DNA from 4 places in the Thiocystis violascens DSM 198 genome. Region 1 is predicted to be linked to each of the others. Evidence: predicted binding sites of a transcription regulator. Region 1 holds the regulator's gene; each other region holds the start of a gene.
What was found. Region 1 encodes sigma-54, which starts transcription at its own class of promoters, with help from an activator protein. Its sites were predicted from a motif close to TGGCANGNTNCNTGCTT; they were not measured.

Region 1 (7,924 bases):
GATACGCCTGTTCCTGCTGACCCACGATCTGCAGGCGGTTGGGATGGATACAGTTCAGCGATCCGATCAGCGACTGGCGGGAATGCTCGGGAGCCTCGCCCTGCAAGGGGCGCGGCTCGCGCGGCTCGGGCGTCAGCCAATGCAGCTTGAGCTGGGATCCGGTCTGCGCAATCAGGGACTGAAGGCTATCGATCATCGCTGGCGGCCGTTGCAAGGGCGGCTTAGCGCGAGTTCAACACTTGCAGGAGCAATGCCGGCGAATCCGCCGCGCGCAGTTTCGCCCGGATCGCCGGATCGTTGAACAGACTGGCCAGATGCGCCAGGAGGCGCAGATGTTCGTCGTTCGCGGCATCCGGCACCAGCAGCGCAAAGGCGAGATCCACCGGCTCGCCGTCGGTCGCGTCATAGTCCACGCCCCGGACCGTCTGCACGAAGGCTCCCAACACCTCCGTGACCTCCTTGATCCGGGCATGCGGCAAGGCGATGCCATGGCCAAGTCCGGTACTGCCAAGGCGCTCGCGTTCCAGCAGTCGCTCGAACACGGTCTCGGTGTGCAGGCGCGGATGACCGCTTGCCAGCAGTTCGGCCAGCGTTTCGAGCAGGCGTTTTTTGCTCGCGATCTCAAGAGCGCACCCGATTCGGGCTTCGCTGATCAGGTCTGGGCTCAACATGGCTCAACGTCCTAGGATTCGCGGACGCGCATGGCGGCCGCCAGGTCTTCGCGCGCATTCCGCGGGCAGTCTCGCGGGTTCGGCGCGATGGTCGCGCAATCGCTGTCTAGGGTCATGAATTCGGGTCTCCTGCGATCGACCTGTCGGCTGGATCTGAGCCTAATGGTGGTGATCGTCTCTCGTCGTCTCAATAAAAAACACCCCGAACGGTCAGTCAACGAGCCGCCCGAGGTGCCTGGTGCGTGCCTACGGAAGCAACGCGTTCGCCTTCAATGCTCGGCCGCGGCTATTCCTCCGCCTCGGCGATTTTCGCAACAGGACCGCGGTGGCTGCTTTTCTTTTCCTTGTGGCGCAGCACCTGGCGATCAAGCTTGTCGATCAGGGCATCGATCGCCGCGTACATATCTTCGTGGGTAGAGTCGGCAAACACATTACCCCCATTGACATTGAGTGTCGCCTCCGCCTTTTGGGCGAGTTTTTCAACGCTGAGGACGACGTGGGCGTTGATGACGTGGTCAAAATGTCGCCCCAGGCGCTCGAATTTGTTCTCGACATAATCCCTGAGTGCATCGGTAATGTCGATGTGGTGACCCGTCAGGTTGATCTGCATCGTGTGACTCCTTAAGGTTCAAACGGCCTGTCAATCCAGGCGTTTGCGCTCGTTCGAGGGTGGGAGACCCATTGCCTCGCGGTATTTGGCGACTGTCCGGCGCGCGACCTTGATCCCCTGACCCTCAAGCTCCTTGGCGATTTTCTCGTCGCTCAGTGGCTTCCTGGCGGACTCCGCCGCGATCAGTTTGCGAATCAGGGCGCGGATGGCCGTGGACGAACACTCGCCGCCAGAAGCGGTATTGACGTGAGAGGAAAAAAAATATTTGAACTCGAAAGTGCCTCGCGGGGTGTGCATGTATTTCTGCGTGGTGACCCTGGAGACGGTGGATTCGTGCAATTCGAGCGCCTCGGCAATGTCGCGCAGAATCATCGGCCGCATCCCCTCGTCGCCCTGCTCGAAAAAATCCTGCTGCATTTCCACGATCTTGGAACCCACGCGCAGGACGGTATCGTTGCGGCTCGCCAGACTCTTGATGAACCAGCGTGCCTCCTGCAGATGGCTCTTCAGGGTCGTACCGTCGGCGCTCTGATCGGAGCGGCGGATCAAGCGCGCATAGTCCGCGTTCACTCTCAGTTTAGGCGTCGATTCGGGATTCAGCTCGACCAGCCAGCGGCCCTCCAGCTTGCGCACGAAGAGGTCCGGGACAACGTACTCCGAAGGCGCCGCCTCGATCAAGGATCCAGGCCGCGGATTGAGTCGGCGAATGAGTTCGATGGCGCTGACGATCTCCGGCTCCGGCGCATTGAGCAGGCGCGCCAGCGCGGCGATGTCTTTTCTCGGCAGATGCTCGAACCCGTCGCGGCAGATGGCAATGGCCAGGTCGCGGCAAGGCGTCTCCGAGGGCATCTGGCGCAATTGAAGCAGCAGACATTCCCGCGGATCCCGCGCGCCCACCCCGGGCGGATCGAGCGATTGGACGCGATGGAGCAGGGTCTGCACCTCATCGGCACCGATCTCCGGGTGGTCGATCGTGGTCAGCAGATCCTCGATGTGGGTGCGCAGATACCCGTCCGCGTCGATGGCGTCGATGATCGCCTGGGCGATCATGAAATCGCGCTCGTTGAGACGGCTGAGGTTCAGTTGCCAGGCGAGATGATCGTGCAGCGTTTGCGGACGGCTTTGGTGGGCGAAAGGGTCGTAGTCCGCGCCGTCATCGCCGCCTTGAGCGGCGGTGGGCAGATAGCTGTCGTAGACATCCTCCCATTGCGTATCGACCGGAAGCTCGTCGGGCATCTCGCTGGACTCGGACGGAACCTCCCGATCGATCCGCAGATCCTCCTCGGCGCGCGTGCGCGCGACCTCCTCGATCGGCTGGATCCGGCTGTCGCTCGCCTCGCTGGCACTGAATCGCTCGGCATCGTCGCCCTCCTCCAGCATGAGATTGGTATCGAGCGCCTCCTGTATCTCTTTCTGAAGTTCGAGCGTGGACAATTGCAGAAGCTTGATCGCCTGCTGCAACTGGGGCGTCATGGTGAGGTGTTGGCCGAGGCGAAGCTGGATGGATTGCTTCATGGAGCGCGAGTGCGTCTTGAGATGATCCCGTTCGAGTGCGAAAGCGTTAAGCGCGTCTTCGGCGATTCTAGCCCATTTCAATCTCCCGCGTTCGCCGTGTCCGGGCAGGGGGAGTGATGATGATTTTATCTTACACCCTTCCCGATCATGGCGGGGGCGTTAAATCGCAAACTTCCCCCGAGCGGCCGGGAGACCGACGCGGGTTGCGCGCGCGGCATGGCCGATGGCGTTTCAGGGCTACATGGAAAAATCGGCGCCCAGATAGACATCCCGTGCCTGCTGGTTGGCGAGCAGATCGGCCGGCACCCCGGCGGCGATCACCGTCCCGGCGCTGATGATGTAGCTGCGGTCGCAAATGTCGAGCGTCTCGCGCACATTGTGGTCGGTGATGAGCACCCCGATCCGACGGTCGCGCAGATGGGAGACGATGGCCTTGATGTCGCCGACCGCGATGGGATCGACCCCGGCGAAGGGTTCGTCCAGCAACATGACGATCGGGTCCACGGCCAAGGCGCGAGCAATCTCCAGACGCCTGCGCTCCCCGCCCGAGAGACTGAGCGCGAGCGAATCGCTCACATGCGCGATCCCCAGCTCTTCGAGCAGTCGCTCGCACTGTCGCTCGCGCTCGGGACGCTTGAGATCCCGGCGCGTCTCCAGGATCGCCAGGATGTTCTCGCGCGCGGTGAGTTTGCGAAACACCGAGGGCTCCTGAGCCAGATAGCTCAGTCCGGCGCGCGCGCGCGCATGCATCGGCAGCCGCGTGATATCGCGATCGTTCAGCAGGATGCGGCCCTGATCCGCGGCGATCAGACCGACGATGAGATAGAAGCAGGTGGTCTTCCCGGCCCCGTTGGGTCCGAGCAGCCCCACCACCTCGCCTGGATTCACGGCGACGCTGACGTCCTGCAACACCTGGCGACCGCGGTAACTCTTTTTCAGTCGTTCGGCATGCAGCGCGGTCAACTGGATCTCCTCCTACGTGGCTCGAAACCGACATTCGGGACGTTCGCTCCCGCCGGATGCGGCGTGAGCTTAGCGCGATTGCGGGGTGATGGTGATCTTGACCCGTTCCGAGCCGCCGGCGCGAAACCGCGCCCGCGCGCGGTCGTAGATGATCCGTTCGCTGGCGAGTCGATCCGCGCCCTGGATCAGCAGACCCTCGCCGATCAGGATCAATTCGTCCTTGTCGGCATCGTATTCCATCCGCCTGGCGAACGCCTGGACCTCGCCCTGGCGGTTGTCGAGTTGCTGTCGATACTTGGCCGGCGCTCCCAACGCGACGAAAAATCTGGGTTGACGGTCTTCCCGATGGTAAACGGTCACATGGTCGGCGAGCAGCCGCATGCTGCCCTGATCAACCTGGACATTGCCGACATAGACGCTGATGCTGTCGGTCTCGCGCACCTCGACATCATCGGCCTCGATGAAGATGGGCTGTTGGGCGTCCTCCTGGAGCGCCCAAGCCGGCGTCCAGATGCTGGCGGCCAGGCAGACGGCCATGAACAGTGCGCGCCGGACGGGGCGCGGCATGCTTGCCTTGAGCCAGATCGCGGGTAAGGACCGCCGCCGACAGGGTGCGAGGATGCTCATGGCGGCGTCTCCCGGGTTAACTCGTCGTCTGGCGCGGACTCCGGCGCGAACCGGATGCGGGCGCGGCCATGGAAGGTGGTCCGCGTCGGCTCGGTATACCAGAGCCGCATGCCATTGGCGGTCAGCGAGTCGCCGTCGCTGAGGATGCGGACCGGAAGATCCGTTTCCGCAAGCGCCTGCTTGCGCCAGACATCGATCCGTTCGGTCTCCAGATGCACCGGACGGGTCTGGCCGTCCCCCTCCCGATCCAACTGGACATCTCCGATGAGCCGAACCTGATCGCCGCCGGTCAGCACAAGACCCTCCTGAGCGCGCGCCTTCCAAGGCGGACCGGCGGACTGAAACAGTTCCAGGTGCGGACGATCGAGTTCGGACCGATCCTCCCTGACGAAATGGCGCAGTTCATCGGCCAGCAGGCGCCGGCTTGGCCGACCGACCTCATCGGTATCCACCGCGGCGAAATTCAGGACGACATAATCCGGCAGGCGCGGACGCGCGTCCAGCACCGGTGCGGTATCGGGAGGCGACTGAAGCTGCCACCAGGCGATCAGGCCCGAGACGACGAAGCAGGCGCCCAGCAAGAGTTGCCGGCGCGACCAGGACGGCCGCGAAAACCGCGAGGCGTTCGGGCTCATGAAAAACGAATGCTCATTGGAAACGACTCATGGCTCGATCCAGAGCGCCCTGGGCATCCAGGATGAATTCGCAGACTTCGCGCGCCGCGCCCTGCCCGCCGCCGGCACGGGTGCGCCAGTGGGCATGCTGCTGGACCCGCGGATGGGCGTCGCCGACGGCGACCGCCAGACCGACCCGACGCATGATCGGCAGATCCACCACATCGTCGCCCACATAGGCAATCAGATCGTCCGTCAACGAAAGGCGCTGCTTAAGTTCCTCATAGGCCGGCAATTTATCCCGGTAGCCCTGGTACACATCGGAGATCCCGAGACTTTCCATGCGCATCCGCACAACCTTCGAGGTACGCCCGGTAATCACCGCCAGACGGATGCCGGCATCCAGGAGCAGGGTCATGCCGAGTCCGTCGCGGGAGTGAAACGCCTTGTATTCCTGACCGTCGTCGCCGAGGAAGAGACTGCCATCGGTCAGCACCCCGTCGACATCGAAGATCACCAGACGGATGCGGGCGGCGCGTTCTTGAATGTCCTGCATACAACGGTACCCTCTTGTAAGCTGACGAAAGGCGACGGGGTCAAACCACCCCAGCCCTGAGCAGATCGTGCATGTTCAAGGCTCCGATCGGGCGCCGGTTCGGGTCGAGCACCAGCAGTCCGTTGATCGACCTGGACTCCATGAGCTGGAGCGCCTCGGCCGCGAGCGCCTCGGCGGCGACGGTCGCGCACTGGCGCGTCATCACCTCGTCGATCGCTGTCCGGTGGACCGAGATCCCGCGATCGAGCGCGCGCCGGAGATCGCCATCGGTAAAGATCCCGGCCAGGGTGCCATCGGCATCGACCACCGCGGTCATCCCCAGCCCCTTGTGCGACATCTCATCCAGGGTTTCCAGCAGCGAGGTGCCGAGCGTCACGCTCGGCAGCCGTTCGCCCCGATGCATGATCTCGCCGACATGCAGCAACAGTCGACGTCCGAGACTGCCGGCCGGGTGCGAGCGAGCGAAGTCCTCGGCGGTGAATCCGCGACTTTCGAGCAACGCGATCGCCAGCGCGTCGCCCATCGCCAACGCGGCGGTCGTGCTCGACGTGGGCGCGAGCCCCAGCGGGCAGGCCTCGCTCGCCACGCCGATATCCAGGCTCGCGTCAGCCTCTCGGGCGAGGGTGGAGTCGCGGCGGCCGGTCATGGTGATCATCGGCACCCCCAGCCGCTTGAGAATCGGCAGGATGGTCAGGAATTCCTCGGTCTCGCCGGAATTGGAAATGGCGAGCACCACATCGCGCGGGGTAATCATCCCCAGGTCGCCGTGGCTCGCCTCGCCGGGATGGACGAAAAAGGCCGGGCTCCCCGTACTGGCCAGAGTCGCGGCGATCTTGCCGCCGATGTGCCCCGATTTGCCCATGCCGAGGACCACGATGCGACCCTCGCAGGCGAGCATGAAGCGGCAGGCAGTCACAAAGTCGGCGTCAATCCGTCCCGCTAGCGCGGCGACCGCGGCGGCCTCGGTCTCGATCACCGCGCGCCCGAGCGCCTGAATCTTCTCCGCCTCCCCTGGCGCGAGGCTGGCCTGTCGCGCGCCCAGTTGTCGTCGTTCTTTGGTCATGCCGAATATCGCTCGGATCTGGTTCAGGGGCGACGCAAAAATACACCAATGCACGTCATACTGTCGCGCCGTCGAGTGATCGCGGGCCTTGCCAGCGGGGAGTGCGATCGAATTCAAGCCTGTTTTTCGTAGGTTCCCACCAGCTCGGCATGGGCGAGAATGTGCTCGTCCATCGCCAGCAGAAGGTCGTCCTTGCCGGGATTGCCCAGCTCGGACGGCAGGCGGGCATCCAGCGCGTAGAGCCGATGGAAATAGCGATGCCGGCCGATGGGCGGACAGGGACCGCCGTAGCCGGTGCGCCCCCAACTGTTGATCCCCTCGCCAGTCCCCGCCGGCAAGGCAGCGGACGCCACGCCCTCCGGCAGCCCCGGAGAGGTCGCGGGCAGGTTATAGAGCACCCAATGGTCCCAAACCATGCGTGGGGCGGCGGGATCGGGAGCATCCGGGTCATCGACGATCAGGACCAGACTTTCGGTGCCGACCGGCAGGTTGTCCCAAGTCAACGGCGGCGAGACATCCTCACCCTCGCAGGTGAATCGACGCGGAATCGGATCGCCATCGACAAATGCATCGGAGTTGAGAACCAGTGCCATCTTTTACCCTCCAGGGATCTGCTAACGTTGCTCACGACATCGGGAAGAATCGGACATGGCGGCGAGACGCCGAAACCAGCGCATCATCCCGCAAGATCCTCCTCAATCGCTGTGCGTCCTTAGGCGGCCAATTGGCCGCCATTTTTTGTCCGCCTGTCGATGACCGCCGCGCATTGAACATTGATCCAACGCAGGCGCCGCGGCATTGCACCGACATACCGCCGGTGCGACATCTCGGTTACAGTATAATTTCGGTTCTTCGAACAATCAGCCGAAAGGGCGCGCCAGCGCCCTGCATTCCACTCAAGCGCCACGACAGGATCACCGATGTCTGACTACAATGCCGAGGACGTCCGCAATATCGCACTGGTCGGCCACGCCGGCTCCGGTAAGACCACGTTGGTAGAGGCACTGCTCGCCGCCACCGGCGTCATCCCCAGCCCTGGAAACGTCGCCAAGGGGACCACCGTCTGCGACTTCGACCCGCTGGAAAAAGAACTGCAACACTCGCTGGACGCGGCTATCACGAGCTTCAGTACCGGCGGCAAACACATCAATCTAATCGACACCCCCGGCTACCCGGATTTCCTCGGACGCAGCATCTCGGTTCTGCCCGCCGTGGAGACCGCCGCCCTGGTCATCAATGCTCAGTCCGGCATCGAGCCAATGAGCATCCGCATGATGAAGGCCGCGCAGAACCGCAAGCTGTGCC
Region 2 (7,924 bases), 2.0 Mb from region 1:
TGGCACGACGACGGTCCGCGTCTGCGGCATCGGTCCCGAGGACGATGGCGACGGCGACTGATCGACGGTGCGGAGCTGCTCGGCGAGACGCTGCAATTGCGCCTTGAGATCGAGCGAGCGATCGCGGGCGCACGCGGGGTGCGCGTTCGTTTGCGCCATCAGCGCCTCAAGCCAGATGCCGGATTGCGTCATCGCGGTGTACCGGCGCTTCGGAGCGATCCGTTCCTGTGGCGTGGTGGAGCGGGATGGAAGGTTAGGAGAGGGGGGCGGGGCGGTCCCCGGCGCGCGTACTTGGGATTGTGCCGGACGCGCCGCTGGAAGAGTCGACCGATCTGCGAGGCGTGGCAACTGTGCCTGGAGATCGAGCGAGCGATCACCGACGCGTGCGGGGTTCGATGCCTCCCGCGCCACGAAGAGATCAAGCGAGCGCGCGGATGGCGTGAGCGGGCGCTCTGGGGCGATCCGTTCCTGTGGCGTGGCAGGGCTGGATGGAAGGTTAGGGGAGATGGGCGGCCGCGCCGGATTGCCGACAGGCTCGGCCGGTTTTGGGGGCAGGGCGGTCGGTGGGGCACTCTCCGAAGCGAGTGACTGAAGTGGTGCCGGACGCGCCACTGGAAGAGTCGACCGATCGGCGAGGCGGATCTGTTCGGCGAGGCGCAGCAATTGCGCCTTGAGATCGAGCGAGCGATTATTAGAGTCTGCGGGGTGCGCGGTCGTCTGCGCCACCAGCGCCTCAAGCCAGATGCCGGATTGCGCGATGGCGGAGGACAGACGCTTCGGGTCGACCAGATCCTTCGTCGTGGTCAAGCCTCCAACGAGGGTTTCGATCATGCGTTGGGTTGCGACAATCGTGGTGGATGGCTCGATCGTTCGCTGGATTGCGTCAGTCCTTGGAGACGTCTCTGCCGGCGGCCGGGCGGGGCATCCATCGGGACTCTTCAGTCGAGCGACCCAACCCTGAAGCGTGGTCGTGAGCGGCCGGGATTGAGGAAGGTTTTGGCGGAGTTGAACATCCAGCCATTCGCGCGATCCAGCGGCCGGGGATGCAACCTTCGGAGCCGGGGCCGGTTCGGTCCGCGTTCCGATGCGCAGGATCAGCGTTGGGCTGACGGAGACAACCTCCGCCTTCGTGCGTAAGGCATCGACGGACGTCGAGCGCGTCTCGGTCATCGTGTCCGCTTGGCGCGCTGGCGGTTCTGGCAAGGGCGCGGTCAACTGGACGCGCGTGGTCGCCGACCAGGGCGCGTTGCCTTCCAGGGGGCGCAGGCGGGCCTCGATGAGCGTCGAGGAAAGCCTTTGCGCCAATTGGATTTCCAACGACATTCCAACCTTGAGGGAGAGTGGGGGGCCGGAATTCCCCGTCTCGGAAACGTCCGCTCTAGCGGACGGATTGAGTGCGCTGTTTCGTCCGGGCAAGACCGATGGGATAAACTCGCTCATGGACGCATGACTCGGCTCTGCGGTGCGCGCGCGAGACCTGGAGAGGGATGCCGCTAAATCCCCGCCCTTCTCGCCTCGCGCTGATAGTAAAGCGCTGCGCGCATCAGAGATCTTTCGACCTGAGGATCGAGATTGGCGATGACAAAGCCAGCGGAGAGGGCGCCGGGCCTTGGAGATGGTCGCAGGTTGACCAACACCGCTTCGCCGGACAGCGTGCTTCTCAGATCCGGTAACTTCATTCCGATGTACTCGAATCGTGATCCGAGTTGCGTTCGATCAATATCGGTTTCGTTTAATTCCACGCAAAATCCTTTGACCGAGAGGTCGATGATCTGGGCGCTGAACGCGTTCTCCGATTCCTTGTGCTGGAGTCTGACACGGCGTCGATCATGAAGCGGGAGATGCACCCGAAAAATGCCGCGTCTCTGCAGAAAGCTGATTTCAGTTGGATATTGTCCGACATACAAAGGCCGCCCATCTTCGATCGGAACCTCGTCGATGGTTATCGAGAAGCGAATCGCGATGCCGCGTAGACTGACATGAAGATGGATACGCTGACCTGGGCCGAGCCGAGCGTGGTCCTCGACTGGACCGGAGAGATCTAGAGAGAGTCTTGTGCGGGCCGTATCGAGTCGAATCAACACCGATTCGTACAGAGGGCCGTCGGGATCCATCCGTACCCCGATCAGTACCAGGTGACGATGGATATCGTCGAGAATTGCTGAAATGCGGTTGGGTGTCGTCACCAATTCACCGTGGGCCAGGTGTGCTCGGTCAACCCCGATTTGCTGGCCTGAGAGTGCCTGACTCAAGATTCCGAATCCTGCGTTGTCTGCATTAGGCTTGGCTGAAGGTGCGGCTGCGTGGAGTTGTCGATTCGGTGCGTCCACGTGGATTATAGGTCGCCGAGGTGCCATCGTCACCAATTAGGATGCGTAGCGACGTGGCGACGCGTTTGCGGCCGCGCTCGATCAAGCGTGCATTGGAGCGATTCATGCCATCGCAGCGGGTACTGGATTCGCGCAGAATCGACCACAGACCGAGAAGCTGGCCGTCGTCGCCCACTCCGGCGAAGAACTTCGTCATGCCGACCGGCGTGAAGGGGTGATGAGCGAGTGCAACCCATTGCTTTTGAAGGAGCGTTTCTTCTTCGAGTCGCGCGACCAAGTCCCTTTTGCTGGCGAGAACCCGTAGCAGCGAATCGCTTTCCCGTGTCTCGATGGCGCGGGTTTCCTCCAGCATCGCTGCTTCCAGGTCACCCATCAGTTGAATCGACAGCTTCAGCGATTGGGCAAACTGGGCCGCGGTATTGGGGAGCGCCAGGTTGGGGTTTGCACGATCCATTTCATTCAATCTCTCAGAATGGCGACGGTCGACCGGAAACGCCCGGCGCATCGAAGTCAGGCCAGCAGGCGCTCGAATGCGAGCATCCGATCCGCCAGCCGCTGATTGTCGATGGAATAGCGGCCTTCGGCAATGGCGACCGTGAGTTCCGCGACCTTTGCTTCGTTGATAGGAACATTGTTCGCTTGATCGCGCGCGGCACTCATAATCCGGGCGGTTTGCGTGAGTGTCACGGGCTCGCCGATCGCGCCGGGCGTATTCGGGGTGGACGGCCTGTCGGCGGTTGACGTCACGCGCGGCTTGACCCCCGAGGGAGAGCCTTCGGTGCGGAGGTTGCCGCCAGTCAGGTTTTTAATGTCCATGGGCTTAATCCAGGTCGGTTCGGGCTTGCCTTGTTTAACGGCCGGATGAAAGAGAACTGTAGAGGCATTCCCACGGCGGATTAAATATCCCGCTTCAGCCACGTTTGCGACGACGTTCGTCGGTTTGCGTGGGCTGATGCGATACCGAAATGGCCTGTGCCGCGTCTGACAGAGTTTAAGGCGATTTCTGAAGAAGTTTATACCAAATTGATGGACTCAGGACGAACGGGAAATCGGTACAGTCTTTTCCGGAAATTGCCTAAAAAGCGGTTCGGATCGCTCCCGAAGGTTCCACATAGCCTTCCACGATGCGCTTAGAGGATTTGTTGCGCACCCGAATGCGCTGTCCGACCGTCCCGGCTTCCAGCGCCTCGCCTTTCATCCTGACCGTCAGTCCGGGTCTGGCCGAGAACAGGGTGACTTGTTGACCACGCTCGACCAAGGTCCGCTGGGTCACATGGGCGTCAATCAACACCTGCTCCGGAACCAGCGTTCGTCGCGCCTCCAGGCCAATGATTGGGGCCAGTTCCTGGAAATACCCTCTCGCGAGTTGCGATGTCTCCATGCGCTTCAGCCGCACGTCGGCGGGTTGAATGACCTGTTGGCGAGAGAGCGGCCGCGCGACGGTCACAACCTCCGTATAGCGCTCCACGCGAAACGGTACAAAGATGGACCAGGCGACAGGTTCGCTGCAGCGGACATTGACCGTGCCGTTTCCTCCCGTGCGGGCGCCCGGCGCAAGCTCGGAGCTTGGCGCGCGAGCGCAGCGCGCCAAGCGGAGCCGGCTATCCAACTGACCGATCTCGATGCGCGTCTCGACGCTGGCATCCGTATTTAGCGAATCGGTCAGAAACGCACGCGCCGTCTCCAGGATACGCTCCAGCGGTTCGCTCGGTTTGTCTGCCGCGCGGATGGTGCCGGCGTTCAGCGTCGCCAATAGAATGACGGTCAAGGAAAGCAGTCGGCGCAAGGCGTGATCGATCCGATGCGGTCGGGCGTGAGACATGGCGAGTATCCTGCGTGATGTGTTTGACAATCGACAAGCAGGAAATGCGCCTTGCCTTGCGGAAGCCTGGGTTCCTGGCTGGTACAATCCAGTCCACCCGCTAAGCTATCATGCTGTTAGACTTGAACCACGTCTAAACCGCGCCCGGCGCGGTAGGCGATGTTTTATGGATTGAATCGACCCCGGAAGCCTCCATGATCGTCGGAGCTGGCGCGGTTTAAAATGTTTAAAAATTAAATCGTTAAACCGCGTCAACGCCGACATCGCAGATGGATGCCAACTTGGCTGACCGCTCAAAACGACGCATACCGTACCGGACGCGGTTTAGCATGAAATGCGTTGTTTTCGAGTTGGATCGGCCTTGCATGAGCCAACCGGCGTCGCGGCGGACGCGGTTTACGTGATGGTCAATTTCGATCTGGAGACGTTGGATGAGTCAGTTTATTGACGATATCGATCAGCGCACCCGCATGGTTGGGCAGAATCGCATGGAATTGCTGCTGTTTCACCTGGGTGGCAAACAGATGTTCGGCATCAATGTCTTCAAGGTTCGAGAGGTGATCGCCAAACCCACGCTACGACACCTTCCCGGCTCCAGCCCGACGGTTCGCGGCGTGGCCAACATTCGCGGCAGGACGGTTTCCGTGATCGATCTGGCGCTGGCGATCGGCTTTGCCGCACGACCGATCGACGATGATCGGGACGCCAAGGTGATCGTCACCGAGTTCAACCGATCGGTCCAGGGTTTCTGGGTGTCCGCGGTGGATCGGATCGTCAACGTGAATTGGGAGACGGTCAAGCCGCCGCCACGCGGAACCGAGCGTGAAAGTTATCTGGTCGCGGTCACCGAGGTGGACGACCGGTTGGTCGAAATCATCGACGTCGAACGCGTGTTTGCGCAGATCAATCCGCTCAAGTCCGATGTCTCCGACGAGGTGCAGAAACAGGCCGCCATCCTGCCTCATGATCGTCGGATCCTGGTCGTCGACGATTCGCTGGTCGCGCGCAAACAGATCGAGCGCGCCATCATGGAACTGGGCTTTCGCACCGAAACCCGTTCCGATGGTCGAGCGGCGCTGGAGTATCTGGAAGAGCTGGCCGCCGCGGACATGGTGGAGTCGTCCATCGAAATGGTCATCGCAGACATCGAGATGCCGCGCATGGACGGGTACACCCTGACACGCAAGATTCGCGAACATGGCAAGCTGAAGGATCTGCGGGTGATCCTGCATTCATCCTTGAGCGGCCAGTTTAATCACGACATGGTCAAGCGGGCTGGCGCCGACGATTTTCTGGCGAAGTTCGACCCGGACGAGTTGGCGACGACGGTGCTCAAGTATGCGAAGAAATCCTGATGAACGCAGGCTGTCGCAACCGACCTCGATTTCCAGATCACTCCTAAGGTTCAGCCGTGATTGATGCGCAGGATTACGCCGAGTTTTCCCGATTCCTCTCCGACTGTTGCGGTCTGGTGCTCGGCGAGAACCGCCAATATCTCGTCTCCAGTCGTCTGTCGCGTCTGCTCGACGAATTTTCGTTCGCGAAAGTTGAAGATTTGCTGAAGGCGTTGCGGCGTTCCGCCAATCCCACGCTGAAATCCCGCGTGATCGATGCGATGACGACCAACGAGACATCCTGGTTTCGCGATAACTATCCCTTTGATATCCTTCGTCAAATCGTGCTTCCTGAACTGGCGGCCAAGCAAAAGCCGATCCGGATCTGGTCGGCGGCCTGCTCCAGCGGCCAGGAGCCCTACAGCATCTCCATGATCGTTGCGGAATGGGAAGGAAGCTATCCGCCCAAGACCGCGAGCGTCAGTATTTTGGCGACGGATCTTTCGGAAAGCGTGCTGGCCGATGCCCGCGCCGGTGTCTATGACGGGCTGAGCATCGTGCGCGGACTCAGTCCCGAGCGTCGGCAGCGTTTTTTCGAGTCGATCGAGAACGGGCATCGGATCAAGCCGGAGATTCAGCGCCGGGTGCGTTTTCAGAAGCTCAATCTGATGGAATCCTACGCGACGCTCGGTAAATTCGACATCGTCTTCTGTCGCAACGTCCTGATCTATTTTTCGGCCGAAACCAAGCGTCGGATCTTTGACGGAATCGCCCGTCAGATGGATCCTGGCGGCTATCTGTTTGTCGGCGCGTCCGAAGCGGTCGGCTCCTACACCGAAGCCTTCGAGATTCTGCGCACGCCGCAAGGCTCCATGCTGCGTCGGCGTTAAACCGCGTCTAGAGCGAAATGCGTAATTTTCAGTTTGTGTTTGATTTTGGGGATTTTATCGACATCGGTGGAGACGCGGTTTAGACGATTTCCTGAAAAGTTCATCTCTGCGCTCGGATCGAATAGACAGGATTTCGCAGGATGAACAGGATAGAAGTCATTGTTTTCAACCCTGTGAATCTTGAAAAATCCTGTTAATCTCGTCCATTTGAAGCGTTGATTCCGATAGGAATTTCCCCGGAAATCGCCCTAAACCGCGTCCGGTATGACGACTGGTTGGCGGTTTAAATCCGGTCACTGGAAGCCTTGCTTTCGCTTTTCCCTCCCGCGTCTACTGGCGCGCGGCTTGCATGATCTCCCGCAAAGAGATTGACGGGTCATTGCAACCCATGAGCCGCACCCATGAGCCTTTCACTCGATAAAGCCTTTGGCATCTTGCCAGCGTCGGTCAAGCTTCAGGATCGGCGCGGCGAATTGCTGGCCTCCAATCTGGCCAACGCCGATACCCCGAACTACAAATCACGCGATTACGATTTCAGGGGCACCCTGGCGGCGATCGAAGGCCGGGGCAAGGGGTTGGCATTAGCCCAAACGCAATCCAATCACCTGCCGCTGCCCGGTCAACCGGACGTCAATACCGTGCCCGATATGCTCTATCGCATTCCCGCGCAGCCGGCCCTCGACGGCAATACCGTCGACCCGCAGCTGGAGCGGGCGGCCTTTGCCGAAAACGCCATGCATTATCAGAGCACGCTTGAATTCCTGAATCGACGCGTGTCGGGTATCCGCGCCGCCCTGCGAAAGGAATAACGCCATGAGCAATCTGTTCAGCATCTTCAATACCTCGGCCTCGGCGCTCACGGCGCAATCGATCCGGCTCAATACCGTGGCCTCCAATCTGGCCAACGCCAGTACCGCCGCCAAGACGCCGGAAGAGACCTACAAGTCGAAACAGGTTCTGTTCCAGACGATTCTGGACCGAGAGGATCCTGATCGGGCCGCCATGCCGGTGCGGGTTGCTGACATCGTCGACTCTCCGGCGCTGCCCATCCCGACCTATGAGCCGAATCACCCCCAGGCCAATGATGACGGCTATGTCTTTCGGCCCGCGATCAGCGTGGTCGAGGAAATGGCCAACATGATGTCGGCCTCGCGCAGTTACGAGGCCAATGTGGAAGTCATGAATACCACGCGGCAATTATTGGAACGCACGCTGCGGGTCGGTCAGAGTTAAACCGCGTGCAGTGTGAATCAACCGTGACGTGCGTTGCGCAACCCTAGGCGAACGTCCATTGCGCGAACAACGCGCACCCTATTGGATACAGTGTCGGAGAACAGACCATGGCGGAAATATCCTCGGATGTCTTGAGCGGACTGGGGCTGACGAGTTACGGGGCTCAGACCGCCAAGGAGAGCAGCGGCACACTCGGACAATCGGATTTTCTCAAACTGATGACCACGCAACTGGCTACTCAGGATCCGATGAAGCCGATGGAAAACGGCGATTTCCTCAGTCAGATGGCCCAATTCTCGACCGTCACCGGCATTG
Region 3 (7,924 bases), 2.1 Mb from region 1:
TTGGCTCGTCTGGAATTGAAGATCGATTTGCTCATGGATCTTGTCACCACGCTGCTGGCGGATAAAATCCCGAGGCGTTCGCGGGTCGGTCTCAGCGGCGATGGGCTGGTGCTGCCCGCGACCGTGCTTACGTCCGACTGCGAACGCATCGAAGTCTTCCCCTGTCATTGGCTGGCGCAGCCTCTCGTCCTGGAACTGAGCAGGGTTCAGTGCCGCGGCGACGAATGCGGCGCGACCTGGCGCTCCCCGGATGACGGGTTCAAAGAGGTCTTGAGACGTTGGGTCTTTCGCATGCATCGCCGCGAGGTCGCGCGGCGACGCTTTCAGTCTGGCGCCGCGCGCGAGGAGACGTCGTTATTCCTCTCGAATTCCTCCATGCACGCCTCGCAGCACGGTTTTGAACATTGACTGTAAGGACGGCGCCCACGCTCCCGGACCAGGGGAATCCGCATCGGTGATGAGAATCGGTCTGTTCGGTCAAGAAACGGCGCGCATCGCAACCCGTTGCATCCTGGAGTTTCTGGGTTGCGAGGTCGTTGACCTGGGCAGTCCGACGACGGCGCGGCATGACGCGTTGGCCGCGCTCTGGCTTTGCGACTCCTCCGCGAATCTGACCCGCATACTCGACACGCAGCCCCTCTCGGGGACGCCCGTGGTGTGCCAGCCGACGGATGGACTCGCCGGCGAACTTTCGCGGCGGGCCCTGGTCGTGCAGACTCCGTTGTCGCCGGGCAGCGTGATTCAGATTTTGCAATGGTTGCGGAACGACACCGAAACCCCGTCCGATTGCTCGTCCGAGATCGATCTCGTCGGTCGCCATCCGGCCATGCTCGCGGTCAAGCGTCTGATCGGTCAGGTCGCGAAGAGCGATGCGACCGTGCTCATCCTTGGCGAGACCGGTTCCGGCAAGGAGGTGGTCGCGCGCGCCATCCACCACGCATCGAGTCGCCGGGGCAAGCCTTTCGTAGCCGTCAACTGTGGCGCCATTCCGGCCGATCTGTTGGAAAGCGAGCTGTTCGGTCATGAAAAGGGCGCGTTCACTGGCGCGTTCACGGCCCGCGCCGGGCGTTTCGAGTTGGCCGAGGATGGCGTGCTCTTTCTCGACGAGATCGGCGACATGCCGTTGCCGATGCAGGTCAAGCTGCTGCGCGTGCTGCAGGAGCGCACTTTCGAGCGGGTCGGCTCGAACAAGCCGCTACAGACCAATGCCCGCATCGTTTCGGCCACGCACCGGAATCTTGAGGAGGCCGTCGCGGGCGGATCCTTTCGGCAGGATCTGTTTTTCCGTCTCAATGTCTTTCCGATCGAACTGCCCTCCCTGCGGGAGCGGCAAAGCGATATTCCACTGTTGATCGCGACGCTCGAAGCGCGTCTCCGAGAGCAGGGAGGGGAGCCGGCGCATCTGACCCCCGCCGTGCTGGCCCATCTGGAACGGCAGACGTGGCCAGGAAATATCCGGGAGTTGGCGAATCTCTTGGAGCAACTTTCGATCATGTATCCAGGTCTGCTGGTCGATCTGCCCCAACTGCCAGCCCGGTTTCGACCGCCTCATGTGGAGTCGCTGCCGTTCTTGGAGACGCGGGATCAGGGGTTGGCGATGCCCGCCGCCGCTCCCCCGCCGCTCCCGCCGGACGGCATGGAGTTACGCGAATATCTCAACGCGCTGGAGCGCGGCATGATCCTCGTCGCGCTGGAGCAAAGCGATCAGGTCGTCGCTCGCGCGGCCAGACGTTTGGGTATGCGGCGCACGACGCTGGTTGAGCGCATGCGTAAATTCGGGCTCGAACGGGAGTCGCCCGACGAAGCGTCAATGTTCTGACGTTTGCCGATCGACGCGGCCTGTCCGCGCATGCGCAAGCGGTCCGAACGCCGCACGTTTGTCCGTCATCATGACCTTGCATGAACCGCCGATGCAGCGAATGGCCGCCGCGCAACGGCTGCGGCGATAACCTTCGCCAGCCCCCCGTCGTCTTGGCAGGCGCGGAATTTGCTTTGATTTGGCAACAGTCGCATGCCTCGCTTCCCTCCGGTTGAATCGGTCCTGGGTCGGTGGGCGTCATGACCTGAATCCCGTCGGGCCAAGCCGGAGTTGATTGGACATGAGCGAAATGCAGATCCAGAGTGTGTTGCAGCAGATGCGCGCGCTCTCCCAGTCGGGACGGATCGAGGGCGCCAGACCAGTCGAGGCGGTACAGCCCGCGCGCGGATCCGAGGGGCAGGACTTCGCCTCCAAGCTGAAGGAGGCGGTGCGTTCCGTCAACGAGGTGCAACAGGAATCCACCAAGATGCAAACCAACTTTGAACTGGGTGACGCGAATACCAGTCTGCCGCAGGTGATGCTGGCGATGAACCGTTCGAGCATCGCCTTCGAGGCGACCAATCAGGTCCGCAATCGCTTGCTGTCGGCCTATCAGGAAGTCATGAGCATGCAGGTCTGAGCCTGACGGACGAGCGGGTAACGGAGCGATTTAGCCATGGCGTCCTCACTGACCGCCGCGCTTTCGACGAGTCTTCAGTCGTTCAACGAGATGCCGGCCGGGCGTCAGATCGCCCTGATCGGGATGATCGCCGGCGGTCTCGTCGCCGTGGTCGCGATTCTGTACTGGGCGCTGCGGCCCACCTACGCCCCCCTGTTCGCGCAGGTCGATGGCGCCGAGGCCGCCGAGATGATGCAGGCGCTGACCTCGATGGGCGTGCCCTACAAGGTCGACAGCGCCTCCGGACGCATCGAGATTCCTCAGCAGCGGATCGCGGAGACCCGCTTGCTGCTGGCTGGCCAGGGATTTCCGAAAGAGAGCGATATCGGCTTCGAGCTGTTGCAGGACAATGCCGGTTTCGGGAGCAGCCGCTTGATCGAGGGCGCCCGCTTCCAACGCGCGCTGGAGGGCGAACTGGGCCGCTCCGTGGCCGCCCTGGAGCCGGTCGAGCGGGCGCGGGTCCATATCGCCCAGGCTGAACGTTCGGTGTTCGTGCGCGAGCGGACCCCGCCGAGCGCCTCGGTGGTCGTTCATCTGCGCGGGAATCGCTCCTTGACCGAGGCCCAGGTTGGGGCCATCGTGCATCTGGTGTCGGCGAGCGTGCCGGAGCTGTTGCCGGAGCGCGTGACCGTGGTCGACCAGACCGGGCGGCTGCTCACCGTCGATGACGACAAAAAGTCGGCGAATCTGTCGCTCGATCATCTGGATTATACGAATCGTGTCGAAACGGGTTTCGTGGAGCGCGTGCAGTCGCTGCTGATCCCGATCGTCGGGCGCGATCGGGTGCGGGTACAGGTCGCGGCCGACCTGGATTTTTCGCGGGTCGAGCGGACCGAGGAAGCCTTCGATCCGGACCGCACGGCGGTGCGTTCGGAGCAGAGTAACGAAGAAGAAAAAATTGGTGTCGATCCGGTCATCGGCGGCATTCCCGGCGCCTTGACCAACCAACCGCCAGCGGGCGGCGCGGTCGGCGGGCCGGCGGCTGGCGCGGCGGCGAATCCCCAACTGCCCAGCAGTCGCAGCCAGCAGACGACGCGCAATTATGAAGTGGATCGAACCATCTCCCACATCCAGGAAACGCCTGGCGGTATTCGTCGGCTGTCCGCCGCGGTGGTCGTCGATTATCGGGACGAAACCAACGATGCCGGCGAGGTCGTGCGTGTCCCGCGCTCGGACGCCGAGCTTGAGAGTATCCGCGCACTGGTGCGCGGAGCGGTCGGTTTCGATGAGAAACGCGGCGATTCGATTAACGTGAGTTCGGTCTCTTTCGTCCCGGATACGGCTGAGGAAGACGCCATTCCTTTCTGGTCCGAGACCTGGTTTCTTGAACTGGTCAAGGTCGTTGGCGGACTCATCCTGGCCCTGCTGGTCCTGCTGACTGTCGTCAAGCCGGGCCTGCAACAGCTCATGCCCAAGCCGCCCGAGCCCGAGCCCGAGCCCGAGTCGCTGGCACTGGGTGCCGATGGCGAGGAACTCCCTGCCTTGACCGACGAATCGCAGTCCGACGATGAACTGGTCGCCTTGAGTCATCAAGGCTCGGCGCACCCCTCGCTGACGGGGCCCAAGGGGACCACCCAGCAGCAACTCGATCTGGAAGCCATCCGCGAGATGGTCCGTGAGGATCCCAAGCGGGTCGTGCAAGTCATGAAGTTATGGTTGGTGGAAGATGGCAGCTGATCCCTCGAAATTTTCCGGCGCCGAGCGCACGGCCATTTTCATGATGAGCCTGGGCGAGGAATCGGCGGCCGAACTCCTCCGGCACATGGGGCCCAAGGAGGTCCAGAGGATCGGCACGGCGATGGCCACCCTGGAGCGCGTGGCGCGCAGCGACATCGATTATGTGTTGCAGGAATTTTTGAGCGTCATCCATGACGAGACCTCGCTCGGCATCGGGGCCGACGATTATGTCCGCAATGTGCTGCGCTCGGCCCTGGGCGAGGACAAGGCGTCGGGTCTGATCGATCGTATCCTGCAGGGGCGCAATTCCAAGGGGCTGGAGGCGCTGAAGTGGCTCGACCCTCGGGCGATCGCCGAAATGATCCGCAACGAGCATCCGCAAATCGTCGCGATCGTGCTCTCGCATCTGGATCCGGATCAATCGGCCGAAACGCTGTCCTATCTGCCGGAGCGGGTGCAGTCCGATCTGATTTTGCGCATCGCCACGCTCGATGGCGTGCTGCCGGCGGCCCTGCAGGAACTCGACGAAATTCTCGAACGCCAGCTTTCGGGCAAGAATACCGCCAAGTCATCCATGATCGGCGGGATCAAAGCGGCGGCCAGTATCCTGAATTTCATGGATTCTTCCAAGGAATCCGTGGTGATGGAGAGCGTCTCGCAGGTTGACGAGGATCTGGCCACGCGGATTCAGGAGTTGATGTTCGTCTTCGGCAGTCTGGTCGATGTCGATGATCGGGGGATTCAGACGCTGATGCGCGAGATTTCGACCGAGTCGCTGGTTCTGGCGTTAAAGGGCGCGGAAGAGGAACTCAAAGAGAAGATCTTCAAGAACATGTCCAAGCGTGCCGCCGAGATGCTGCGCGAGGATCTCGAATCCAAGGGCCCCGTGCGCGTGAGCGACGTCGAGGGCGCGCAGAAGGAGATTCTCGCCGTGGCGCGCCGCCTCGCGGACAGTGGCGAAATCATCCTGGGCGGCAAGGGCGGGGAGACCATGCTGTGAACCGGTCCCGGTCAGGGTTGGCGGAACAGATGTTTCCGGACGCGCAGCGCTGGATGCCGCCGGATGTGACCACCCCGCCGTTGTGCGAACCCGAACCCGAACCCGAACCTCTCGTCCATCGGCCGACGGCGGACGAACTCGCGGCTATCGAGGAGGCCGCGCGAGCGGCCGGAGCCGAGGCTGGTTTTGAAGCGGGCTATCGGGAGGGACTCGAACAGGCGTTGCAAGAGGCCGGAGAAGAGCGCGATGCGCGCCTGGCGCGCGAGACGGAACTGCGGACACTTCAGGAAGCGACATTGCAAGAAACGATCGCGGCGCTGGAGGGTATCGCGGCCGATCTTGCCGATCCCCTGGCCCGCTCCGCGGATGACCTGGAGCCCGAATTACTAATGCTGGTGGAGACGCTGGCCAAACGGGTCGTCATGGATGAATTGCGTCAACGTCCCGACCTCATTGCGCGTGTTCTCCGACAGGCGCTGGCCCAGTTGCCCTCGCGCAATCGTCCGCTGCGGGTGCATGTCCATCCTGACGACCAGGCCATTCTGGATGCCTATGCCAATTCCATCGGCGAATCGTTGACCTGGCTCGCGGACCCCGCCATCGAGCGCGGCGGTTGTCTTATCGAAAGCGGCGCCAGTCGCATCGATGCCAGACTGGAGACGCGGCTGCGGCAGTCCATCGATGCGATCTGGGGGGAACTGGCGCAGCCGATGGAATCCGCCCCTGCCGAGCCGCCGGAAGCGCAGATGGAAGTCCCGCCGGAAGCGCCGCTGGAGAACGATGCATGACCGAGGTCATTCGAGATCTACGGGAGCAGGGTTCGCGTCAATTGGTTCATGGATTGCGCGAACGCCTTGAGCAATCGCGCCAGCGGATCGAGAAGACGCCCGATCCGCAGCCGGAAGGCCGACTCTCGCGCATGGTGGGCATGACCCTGGAGGCCGAGGGCATCCGATTGCCGGTGGGCGGGCGGGCCGCCATCCATACCGTCAACGGGACGCAACTGGCCGCCGAGGTGGTGGGTTTCCAGGGCGAGCGGACCTTTCTGATGCCCGAGGGCAAGCTGGAGGGTCTGATTCCGGGCGCCCGCATCGAACCGCTGGAGCAGAGCCGCCGTATCCCGGTCGGTCCCGAACTGCTCGGGCGCGTGATCGATGCGCTCGGCCGGCCACTGGACGGCGGCGGGCCGCTGCGCACTCAGGAACTGGTGCCGCTCGAAGGTCGCCCGATCAACCCGCTGACCCGCGCGCCGGTCAGACAGCCGCTGGATGTGGGGATTCGTACGCTCAATGGACTGCTCTCGGTCGGTCGCGGACAACGGCTCGGACTCTTCGCCGGTAGCGGCGTCGGCAAGAGCGTCCTGTTGGGCATGATGACCAAGCACACCGAAGCCGACGTGATCGTGGTCGGTCTGATCGGCGAGCGCGGTCGCGAGGTCAACGAATTCATTCAGGATATTCTCGACGACGAATCGCGCCGGCGAACCGTGGTGGTGGCGGTGCCCGCCGACCAGTCGCCCTTGCTGCGTCAGCATGGCGCCTGGGTGTCGACCACCGTGGCCGAATATTTTCGCGACCGCGGGCTCAACGTGCTGCTGTTGATGGACTCCCTGACCCGCTTTGCCCAAGGCGCGCGCGAGATCGCCATGGCCATCGGCGAGCCGCCGGCCACCAAGGGCTATTCGGCCTCGGTGTTCGCCCGTCTGCCGCAACTCGTCGAGCGCGCCGGCAACGGGGATCATGGCGGCGGCTCGATCACGGCCTTTTATACCGTGCTGGCCGAGGGCGACGATCAGAACGACCCGATCGTCGATTCGGCGCGCGCCATCCTGGACGGCCATGTGGTGCTGTCGCGCGAGATTGCCGAAAGCGGCCGCTATCCCGCCATCGATGTCAGCGCCTCGGTGTCGCGCGTCATGAGCGCCGTGGTGACCCCCGAGCATCAACGCGCGGCCTATCGTTTCCGGAGTCTGATGTCGACCTATGCGCGCAACCGCGATCTGATCGCCGTGGGCGCCTATCGCAAGGGTTCCGATCCGCAGTTGGACGAGGCGGTCGCGATGAACCCGCGTCTGGAGTCGTATCTTGGACAAAACCGCACCGAGGCGGCCAGCTTCGAACAGTCGCGGCGCGAGTTGTTCGACCTGCTGGGCATGCCGAGCGGATAGGCGCGAGGAGACAACCCATGAGCGTGAAACGCTTCGAGCGCCTGCGCAAGATCCGCGAGGCGCAGGAAAACGAGGTGGCGGTCGTCCTGGCCAGCCGTCTGGCGGAATTGAACCGTGCCGAGCAGCAGCGTGACCAGTTGTCCGAGTATCAGAGCCAGTATTTGCATTCCGGCTTGCCGAGCGATGCCCGCATGCTGAAGCAGATGGCCCAGATGCAGCAGCAGTTGCGCGAGGCATTGCAACAACAGGCGTTGCGCGTCGCCGCCGCCGAGTCGCAGGTGGAACAGGCCCGGTCGGTCTGGATGGAAAGGCATCAGGCAACCTTGTCGCTGGCAAAACTCATCGAGCGTCGCCGCCGGACCGAGAGCGTTCTGGACGGTCGCAAGCAACAGCGCGAGCAGGATCTCTGGGCGACCCGACAGGCTTTCCAGAAACACGCGAACGCGGATTCTTGAAAGGGCGTTGTCATGATCATGCACACGAGGGCTTGAGATGATTCAATTCAATCTTTGCACCGACCTCCTGTCTCAAGTGTACGCAGGCGCATCTGGCGAGACGGTTTCCCTGGAAACGCCGGAAGACGGTGGATTCATGGGCGCCCTT
Region 4 (7,924 bases), 1.3 Mb from region 1:
GTCACCAGCGTCACCGCGAACAGCCAGATGGCCGGCCAGCCGAACTGCCAGAAGCCGAAGGCCGTCGCCGGCAGGAGAGCCAGTATCACCAGACCCATGGTCCGCGAGATACTGACGCGCTCGTGGGCAAAGGGACCGGCGGTGAGCGCGGGGGTCTCGATATTCATCTCATGCCTCTGTTTCGACTGCCTGAGCTTGAGTCGGCGCCGCGCCCGCGGGGATCGCCGCCGCCTCCGCCGCAGCGCGTTTCTTCGCCTCGGCCTCGCGCTTGCGCGCCGCCATGGCCTCGCGCTTGGCCCGCTGAATCGCCTCGATCCGCGCGGTGCGCTGTTCGATCAGCCGTTTGGTTTCGGCCTGCTTCTGCTTGGCGCGACCGCGCGCGGCCATCTCGCCCTTGGCATAGTTGAAAAACTGCACCAGCGGGATATGCGCCGGACAGACATAGGCGCAGGAGCCGCAACCGATGCAGTCCATCAGACCCAGCCCGACCGCGCCCTCCAGATCGCCGGCGCGGGTGTGCGCCGCCAGGTTCAGGGGGACCAGACCGCAGGGACAGGCCTGTACGCAACTGCCGCAGCGGATACAGGGCATGGGGTCGCGCAGATTGGTCTCGGCGGCGGTCAAGGCCAGCACGCCATTGCTGCCTTTGACCATGGGGACGCGAGTGCTCGGCAGGGGCTGACCCATCATGGGGCCGCCGCTGAGTAGCCGCGCCGGTTCTTCGCTGAATCCGCCGCAGTAGTCGAGCAGATCCTGCACTCGCGTCCCTAGCGGAACCCGTAGATTGCGCGGTCGCGAAATGGCGCCGCCGCTAATCGTGACCACCCGCGCGACCAGCGGATAGCCAAACCGCAGCGCCTCGTGCACCGCAAAGGCCGTGGCAGGATTGTGGACCACCACGCCGATATCCGCCGTCAGACCGCGTGCCGGGGTCTCGCGTCCGGTCAGGGTCTGGACCAGATGTTTCTCCGACCCCATCGGATAACGAGTCGGCAGGCGCGCGATCTGGATATTGGAATAGGCTGAGGCGGTGATCGCCATCGCCGCCTGCGCCTCGGGCTTGTTGTTTTCGATGCCGATGACGATCCGCGCGACGCCCAGCGCGTGGGCCATGATGCGGATGCCGTCGATCACCGCCTCGGTCCGTTCGCGCATCAGCCGGTCGTCGCAGGTGAGATAGGGTTCGCACTCGGCGCCGTTGATGACCAGGGTGTGTAGCTTATATTTCTTGCGCAGATTGAGCTTGACCGCCGCCGGGAAAGTGGCGCCGCCCAGCCCGACGATCCCAGCCGCGCCCACACGCGCGGCGATCTCGTCCGAGTCGAGCGCGAAGGGATCGGGGACGCCCTGGATCTGGTCCGACCAACGGTCCTCGCCGTCGGGCTGAAGGGTCACGGTGGGCACCGAGAGCCCCGAGGCATGATGTGCCGGGTAACTGCCCACGCCGACGATGCGACCCGACGTCGGCGCATGGACCGGCGCGGAGATCATGCCCTGGCCTTGGGCGATCAGATCGCCCTTGGCGACCCGCTGACCGCGCCGTACCGCCGGGCTGGCGGGTGCGCCGATATGCTGCTGGAGCGGGATATGCAGCAGGGCCGGCATGGGCAGGGTCTCGATGGCCTGTCCCGCCGCCAGTTGCTTGCGATCGTCCGGATGGACGCCGCCACGGATCTTGAAGAGTTTCATCGCATTCATCCCGCCAGAGCCAGTGGCTTGGGCCAGAACCAGGTCTGGAGTGTCGCGGTCATCGGGCGCATCTCGATACACTCGGTCGGACAGACATCGAAGCACAGCTCGCAGCCGATACAGGCGTCGGCGAAGACGCTATGGATCATGTTGTTCGCGCCCATGATGGCGTCGGTGGGGCAACGCTTGAAACACTTGGTGCAGCCCACGCAGAGGTTTTCGTGGATGTGCGCGATCATCGGCGGTTTGTCCGCGACCCCGGAGAGATCCGCCGTGATCCCGAGTAGAGCTGCCAGTTCTTCCGCCAGGACGCGACCGCCCGGCGGACAGAGCGTGACCGGTGCTGTGCCGGCGGCGATGGCTTCCGCCGCCGGTCCGCAGCCCGGATAGCCGCATTGACCGCATTGCGAGCCGGGCATCAGTGCCACCACCTGTTCGGTGAGCGGATTCCCCTCGACCTTGAGATAGCGCGCGGCGACGCCGAGCAGCCAACCCAGGATCAGGCCAAGCGCGGTAAGACTGGCGATGGCTAACATATCTGCACTGCTCGTTGGTGTAGGATGGGAAGAGCGGCCTGGCACATCATCCCAGGATGGTTCCGACGCCGACTGGCCGAGAAACCCATCGCGGCGAAGCGATGCGCTGGAAGAAATAGGTTTCGCTGCACTCTCTCCATCACGCCAACCCCGCGAAGCCCATGAACGCCAGCGACAGCAGGCCGGCGACGATGAAGGCAATCGGCATCCCAGCAAACGCAGCGGGAACCTGGGCCAGCGCCAGACGCTCGCGCAACCCGGCGAACAGCACCATGACCAGGGTGAAACCGAGCGCCGAGCCCAGGCCATAGAGCACGCTCTCCAGAAACCCATGCGCTTCCTGGATATTCAGCAGGGCCACGCCGAGCACGGCGCAGTTGGTGGTGATCAGCGGCAGATAGATCCCCAGCACCTGATAGAGCGCCGGCGAAATCCGCCGCACCGCCAGCTCGGTGAACTGCACCACCGAGGCAATGACCACGATAAAGGTCAGGATGCGCAGATAGCCAATATCCAGTGGCCCAAGCACATAGTTTTCCAACAGCCAGCTCGCCACTGCCGCCAGGGTCATGACAAAGGTCGTGGCAAGCCCCATGCCTAGCGCCGAGTCGAGTTTGCTGGACACGCCCATAAAGGGGCAGAGTCCGAGAAACTTGACCAGCACCACGTTGTTCACCAGTGCGGTGCCGAGGATCAGCATGAGATACTCGCCCATCTTGAAATATGTCCCTGCGCGTCAAACTTGATGAGTCAGTAAATGCAAAGGCGATGCCATCGATTTCCAGAGACGTGTCGCGCGCCTCCCGGCGACCCTTCGCGGTGAGGATGCAGGCGCCAGGAGTCCGTCGAAACAAAGGCTTAATTGAACGGAGATGACGGGTTGGAGCGGCCAGTCGCGGTTCATGTCGGAGGCGAACATCGATCTCCCCGCGACGTCGTCCTGTCATGACGGCAACAGAATTTTTGTTGCAGTGCAGTGCGATTGTTGGAAAACTCACAGCGTCTTTTCCGTCGCTTGCACTCAAGTACTCGCGACGGAAAGATCATCCGGTTTGTTTTTTGCCTAAATTTTTCATCTTTTAAACCGCGTCCCGCCGTGCGTCGTGGGCGACCAGCGAGGCTGGAGTCATCCGCAACCGCGTCTGGCACGCTGGACGCAGTTTAAAATATCAGGAGAACGCCGTGCCGGTTCGACATGCCCCGGAGCCCGTCCAGCAGGCCGTGATCAACGCGCTGAGCGCCTTTCTCGCCTCGCCCCCGGACGGCACCCCGCCGGAACTGGTTGAGGCGCTGGCCCTCATGGGCGGCAATGCGACCGACCCGCTGCCGCCGCGGCTCTTCTACGAGGCGGTCGAACAGTCGCCGATCGCCATCTCGATCACCGATGCCAGGGCGACGATTCTCTATGCCAATCTCGCCTTTGAGGCCCTGACCGGTTACAGCCGCGAGGAGGTGCTGGGCCAGAACGAAGCGATCCTGTCCAATAACGCGACCCCGGCCACGGTCTACGAGCATCTGTGGCGGACCATCGAGCGCAAACAGACCTGGACCGGCACCCTGGTCAACCGCACCAAGCAAGGCGGCGATTACCTGGCGGAGCTGATCATCTCGCCGGTGCTGGGGCGCGATGGCGGACTCCAGTATTTCCTCGGCATGCACCGCGACGTGACTAAGGTGCACGAGCTGGAAGGCGCGCTACGCCAGCAGAAGGCGCGCATCGAGACGGTGCTGGACGCCGCGCCCGTGCTGGTCGTGCTGCTCGACCGCGAGGGCAGGGTCATCCTCGACAATCAGGAATACAAAAAACTGCTCGGCGATCTGCGCGGCAAGGAACCGGTCGATGTCCTGCGCGCGGCGATCGGCGAGCAGATCGGCAGCGACCCCTTCGCGGCCTGTCTCGACGGTCGCGGTTTCAAGAATGTCGAGGTCAGCATCGACATCCGCGGGCATCAGGGACCGCGCTGGTTCTCCTGCTCGGGGACGCCGGTCGATGAGTCCGACCCCACGGCGCGTAGCTATTTCGGTCAATTGGCCCCTGGAGAACGCCGTCTGCTCATCCTGGCCAACGATGTCACCGGGCGTCATCGCGAGATCGAGCGCGCGCAACTGGAACATCTGCGCGCGAGCCTGGCCGAACAGCAGTTGATGCACGGCATGCGCGAGGCGCTGGCCGCGGCCATCTATCAAATTCAGGTGCCGCTCAATGTCATCAACGCCGCCGCCGGCATGCTGCGCAGCGGCGCGGGGAACGTGGAGACCCTGGCGGGGATGCTCGACCAGATCAGCGATTCCGGCGCGCGCGCGCTGGCCACTTTGAGCGCGGCCCTGCCCGAGGGACCGCGCGAGGCCGGCGTCATGGTCAATGTCAACGCGTTGTTGCGACAAGTGCTCGAACTGGAGACCGAACGCCTGCTGGCGACCGGTATCGTGGTGGATTGGCAGCCGGCCTCCGTCCTACCCGAACTGCCCGGCCACCAGAACCAGTTGCGCTCATTGTTCAAACATCTGATTGATAACGCCATCCAGGCGCTGCGCGAGTCCAGCCGTCCGCAGCGCGAGCTGCGCCTGAGCACCCGTCGCCTGGACAGCAGCGTGGAGATCGAGATCCAGGACAATGGTCCGGGCATCGCCTCCGAGGACCGCTACCGGGTTTTCGAGCCCTTTTTCATCGGTTGGCGCAACCGTCGCGGCCGGGCCGGAATGGGGCTCGCGCTGGCCCAGGAAATCGCCAACGCCCATGGCGGATCGATCGAGGTCGATCCCGAGCAAACCGACGGCTGTCTGATCCGCGTGTCCCTGACCGCCGTGCTACCGGACGAATGACCTTGCCAGAACGAGCCATGAATTCTCCTGTCACCGATTTCGGCCATGCCGAGGACGCCCTGCGTCTCGCCTTGCTGGAGTCCCAACTGGCCGCGCTGTTCGAGGTGAGCAGCGTGCTGAGCCGTTCGTTGAATCTGCGCCAGACGCTGCGCGAGGTGCTCGGCGTCCTGCACGAGTGTGGGCGTATGGGTCACGGACTGGTCTGTCTGCTCGACGAAGAGCGCGGCGAACTCCTGATCAGCGCTATCCACGACAAGGACGCCGAACCCTTTGAAAAGATCAGCTACCAACCGGGCGAGGGCGTGATCGGACGCATCCTTTCCACCAACGCCCCCTGGATTTTGCCGCGGGTGGCCGACGAACCGAATTTTCTGGATCGTCTGAACCTCTACGATCCGAATCTTCCTTTTATCGGCGTCCCGATCCGCTGCGGGGATGATGGCGCGATCGGCGTCTTCGCCGCTCAGCCGCCCGCCGACGAGAGTCTACTTGCCGACCGGTCGCGCTTTCTCGAAATGGTTGCCAACCTGATCGGGCAGGCGGTCCGTCTTGCCCGCACCGTCGAGGCCGAACAGCAGGCGCTGCGCGAGGAGCGCGACAAACTGCGCCGCGAGGTCAAGGGCGCCCATGGGTTCGACAGCATCATCGGGCGTGCCAACAGCATGCGCCTGGTCTTCGATCAGGTGCGTCAGGTCGCCAAATGGAACACCACGGTGCTGATCCGGGGCGAATCCGGAACCGGCAAGGAACTGATCGCCAACGCCATTCATTACAATTCGCCGCGCGCGCGCGCCGCCTTCATCAAGCTCAACTGCGCCGCCCTGCCGGATAACCTGCTGGAGTCCGAGCTGTTCGGGCACGAAAAAGGCGCCTTCACCGGTGCCGTCAGTCTGCGCAAGGGACGCTTCGAGCAGGCCGACGGCGGCACGCTCTTTCTCGACGAGATCGGCGAAATCTCGCCCGCCTTTCAGGCCAAACTCTTGCGCGTCCTGCAGGAAGGCGAATTCGAGCGGGTTGGCGGAGGGCGGACACTGAAAGTCGACGTGCGGGTGATTGCCGCCACCAACCGCGATCTGGAGTCCGGGGTGCGCGCCGGCGAGTTCCGCGAGGATTTGTATTATCGCCTCAACGTCATGCCGATCCGCATGCCCGCACTGCGCGAGCGCATCGAGGATGTCCCGGATCTGGCGCGTTTTCTGGTCGACAAGGTCGCCCGTCTGCAGGGCCGCGAACTCGAAATCACCGACAGCGCGCTGCGTGTCCTGATGCGCTACGACTGGCCCGGCAACGTCCGCGAGCTGGAAAATTGCATGGAGCGCGCCGCGGTCATGAGCGAGCAGGGGATCATCGATCGGGATGTCATCAATCTGACCGGGATCGACGTGAGCGCCGGGGGCGCGGATTTTTCCCAGCCATCCGTCGTCACGGCGACAACCAGTCAGATCGATCTCAACGACCCCGATCTGGACGAGCGCGAACGGGTCATCGCCGCGCTGGAAGAGGCCGGCTGGGTCCAGGCCAAGGCCGCGCGCCTGCTCAACATGACCCCGCGCCAGATCGCCTATCGGATTCAGACGCTCAATATTCGGATGCGCCAGTTCTGATGCCCGTTTCGGACACGATCCCCATCGTCTCATTGGACCACTGAAGCGCCTCCAGGTAGGCGCGCAAATATTCGTCGCGGGGGATCTGGCTGTCGGCCAGCCCTTCCCAACGCCCCTGCTCGTATTCGACCACCTGTCGCAGTAACTCTCCCAGGATGCCTTCGCCTTCCAAGAGTGCGAGCTTGATCGGCAGGCTCAAGCCCAGATTGTCGAGCAGGGTCGGCATGTCGCTGTCCATCAGGGCGTCGATGAGCGAAAACAGACCCACGACAAACATCTGGTGCCGGATGTCAGGCTGGAATCGCTCGGCCAACAGTTCGCACATGCGCGCTCGGATCATGCAGGTGACGATCAATGCGCTCGGCTTGCCGTGGGCAACTTGCCCCATGAGGATCAGGTAGGCCCAGTTCCGGATCCGATCGATTCCGATCAGCGTGATGGCGTCCCGCAATGAATCGATCTCGCGCCGCCGGGCGAATGCCGCGCTATTGACGTAACGCAGCAGTTTGTAGGTCATGGTCACTTCTTGCGCGAGTACCCGCTCCAGATCCCGTACATCGCTGTCAGGATCCTCTAACTGCTGGATCAACCGTAAGACCACGGCCTGATTGGGCGGCAGGCCATGTTGCGCGACCATCTTTGGACGGCAATAGAAAAAGCCCTGGAAATAGTCGAATCCCAATGCCTGGCAACGCTCATGGAGTTCCTGTGTCTCCACGTTCTTCGCCACCACGCCGACATCATGGGAACGGAGCATGGCAAGCAGTTCCCGAAGCCGTGCCGGATCCTGTTTGAGCACATCGAGCTTGACGTAATCCGCGAGTTCCAGGAGAGGCTGGCGACCCGGGCGGGCGGCGAAGTCGTCCAGGGAGACTTTATGACCGAGATCCTTGAGTCTCCTCAGACCGGTCAGGATCTGGTCGTCGGGCTCCAGGTCTTCGCGGATTTCCAGCACGACCTGCCCCTCGAAAAAGGGCAACAGGGATGCGTCGACGATGAATCGGCGCGAAAGATTGACAAACGCCAGCGCGCTGCCAACCAAGGTGTCGATCCCGATATGCATAAAGCTCCCGAGAATCACCGCCGATGACGCAAGATCCTCGTCATCGATCCGGGCATGCTCCGTGTTGGCATGGCGGTACAGAAGCTCGTAGCCGATCACTCCCAGGCTCTGGTCATGGATTGGCTGTCTGGCGATATAGATATCAAGTGCGTCGCTGTCATTGCGCGAGTCGGTGATGGTCATGATGGCGCGATCCGGCTCTGAACGAG

Region 2: a site for sigma-54 is predicted at 4,188-4,204, ahead of flgA (flagellar basal body P-ring formation chaperone FlgA). Genes of this name have one in related genera too.
Region 3: a site for sigma-54 is predicted at 1,977-1,993, ahead of fliE (flagellar hook-basal body complex protein FliE). Genes of this name have one in related genera too.
Region 4: a site for sigma-54 is predicted at 2,983-2,999, ahead of rsxA (electron transport complex subunit RsxA). Genes of this name have one in related genera too.

The regions. Positions count from the first base shown of each region.
Region 1 is NC_018012.1:2,433,338-2,441,261, reverse strand. It holds gene hprK (HPr(Ser) kinase/phosphatase) at 1-196, opposite strand, end outside; gene THIVI_RS10815 (PTS sugar transporter subunit IIA) at 222-671, opposite strand; gene hpf (ribosome hibernation-promoting factor, HPF/YfiA family) at 958-1,281, opposite strand; gene THIVI_RS10805 (RNA polymerase factor sigma-54) at 1,312-2,796, opposite strand; gene lptB (LPS export ABC transporter ATP-binding protein) at 3,034-3,759, opposite strand; gene lptA (lipopolysaccharide transport periplasmic protein LptA) at 3,829-4,386, opposite strand; gene lptC (LPS export ABC transporter periplasmic protein LptC) at 4,383-5,021, opposite strand; gene kdsC (3-deoxy-manno-octulosonate-8-phosphatase KdsC) at 5,035-5,556, opposite strand; gene THIVI_RS10780 (KpsF/GutQ family sugar-phosphate isomerase) at 5,597-6,619, opposite strand; gene THIVI_RS10775 (YbhB/YbcL family Raf kinase inhibitor-like protein) at 6,733-7,212, opposite strand; gene fusA (elongation factor G) at 7,540-7,924, shown strand, end outside.
Region 2 is NC_018012.1:397,272-405,195, forward strand. It holds gene fliK (flagellar hook-length control protein FliK) at 1-831, opposite strand, end outside; gene THIVI_RS24385 (hypothetical protein) at 1,085-1,450, shown strand; gene THIVI_RS01885 (flagellar brake protein) at 1,494-2,252, opposite strand; gene THIVI_RS01890 (flagella synthesis protein FlgN) at 2,278-2,835, opposite strand; gene flgM (flagellar biosynthesis anti-sigma factor FlgM) at 2,841-3,248, opposite strand; gene flgA (flagellar basal body P-ring formation chaperone FlgA) at 3,406-4,152, opposite strand; gene THIVI_RS01905 (chemotaxis protein) at 4,584-5,507, shown strand; gene THIVI_RS01910 (CheR family methyltransferase) at 5,564-6,376, shown strand; gene flgB (flagellar basal body rod protein FlgB) at 6,778-7,185, shown strand; gene flgC (flagellar basal body rod protein FlgC) at 7,190-7,609, shown strand; gene THIVI_RS01925 (flagellar hook assembly protein FlgD) at 7,717-7,924, shown strand, end outside.
Region 3 is NC_018012.1:367,049-374,972, forward strand. It holds gene THIVI_RS01710 (PilZ domain-containing protein) at 1-408, shown strand, start outside; gene THIVI_RS01715 (sigma-54 interaction domain-containing protein) at 458-1,819, shown strand; gene fliE (flagellar hook-basal body complex protein FliE) at 2,100-2,438, shown strand; gene fliF (flagellar basal-body MS-ring/collar protein FliF) at 2,475-4,154, shown strand; gene fliG (flagellar motor switch protein FliG) at 4,144-5,154, shown strand; gene THIVI_RS01735 (FliH/SctL family protein) at 5,184-5,942, shown strand; gene fliI (flagellar protein export ATPase FliI) at 5,939-7,321, shown strand; gene THIVI_RS01745 (flagellar export protein FliJ) at 7,339-7,776, shown strand; gene THIVI_RS22440 (flagellar hook-length control protein FliK) at 7,814-7,924, shown strand, end outside.
Region 4 is NC_018012.1:3,702,830-3,710,753, reverse strand. It holds gene THIVI_RS16470 (RnfABCDGE type electron transport complex subunit D) at 1-167, opposite strand, end outside; gene rsxC (electron transport complex subunit RsxC) at 169-1,689, opposite strand; gene THIVI_RS16460 (RnfABCDGE type electron transport complex subunit B) at 1,695-2,225, opposite strand; gene rsxA (electron transport complex subunit RsxA) at 2,365-2,940, opposite strand; gene nifL (nitrogen fixation negative regulator NifL) at 3,408-5,048, shown strand; gene nifA (nif-specific transcriptional activator NifA) at 5,066-6,652, shown strand; gene THIVI_RS16440 (EAL and HDOD domain-containing protein) at 6,627-7,898, opposite strand; gene THIVI_RS16435 (5-formyltetrahydrofolate cyclo-ligase) at 7,895-7,924, opposite strand, start outside.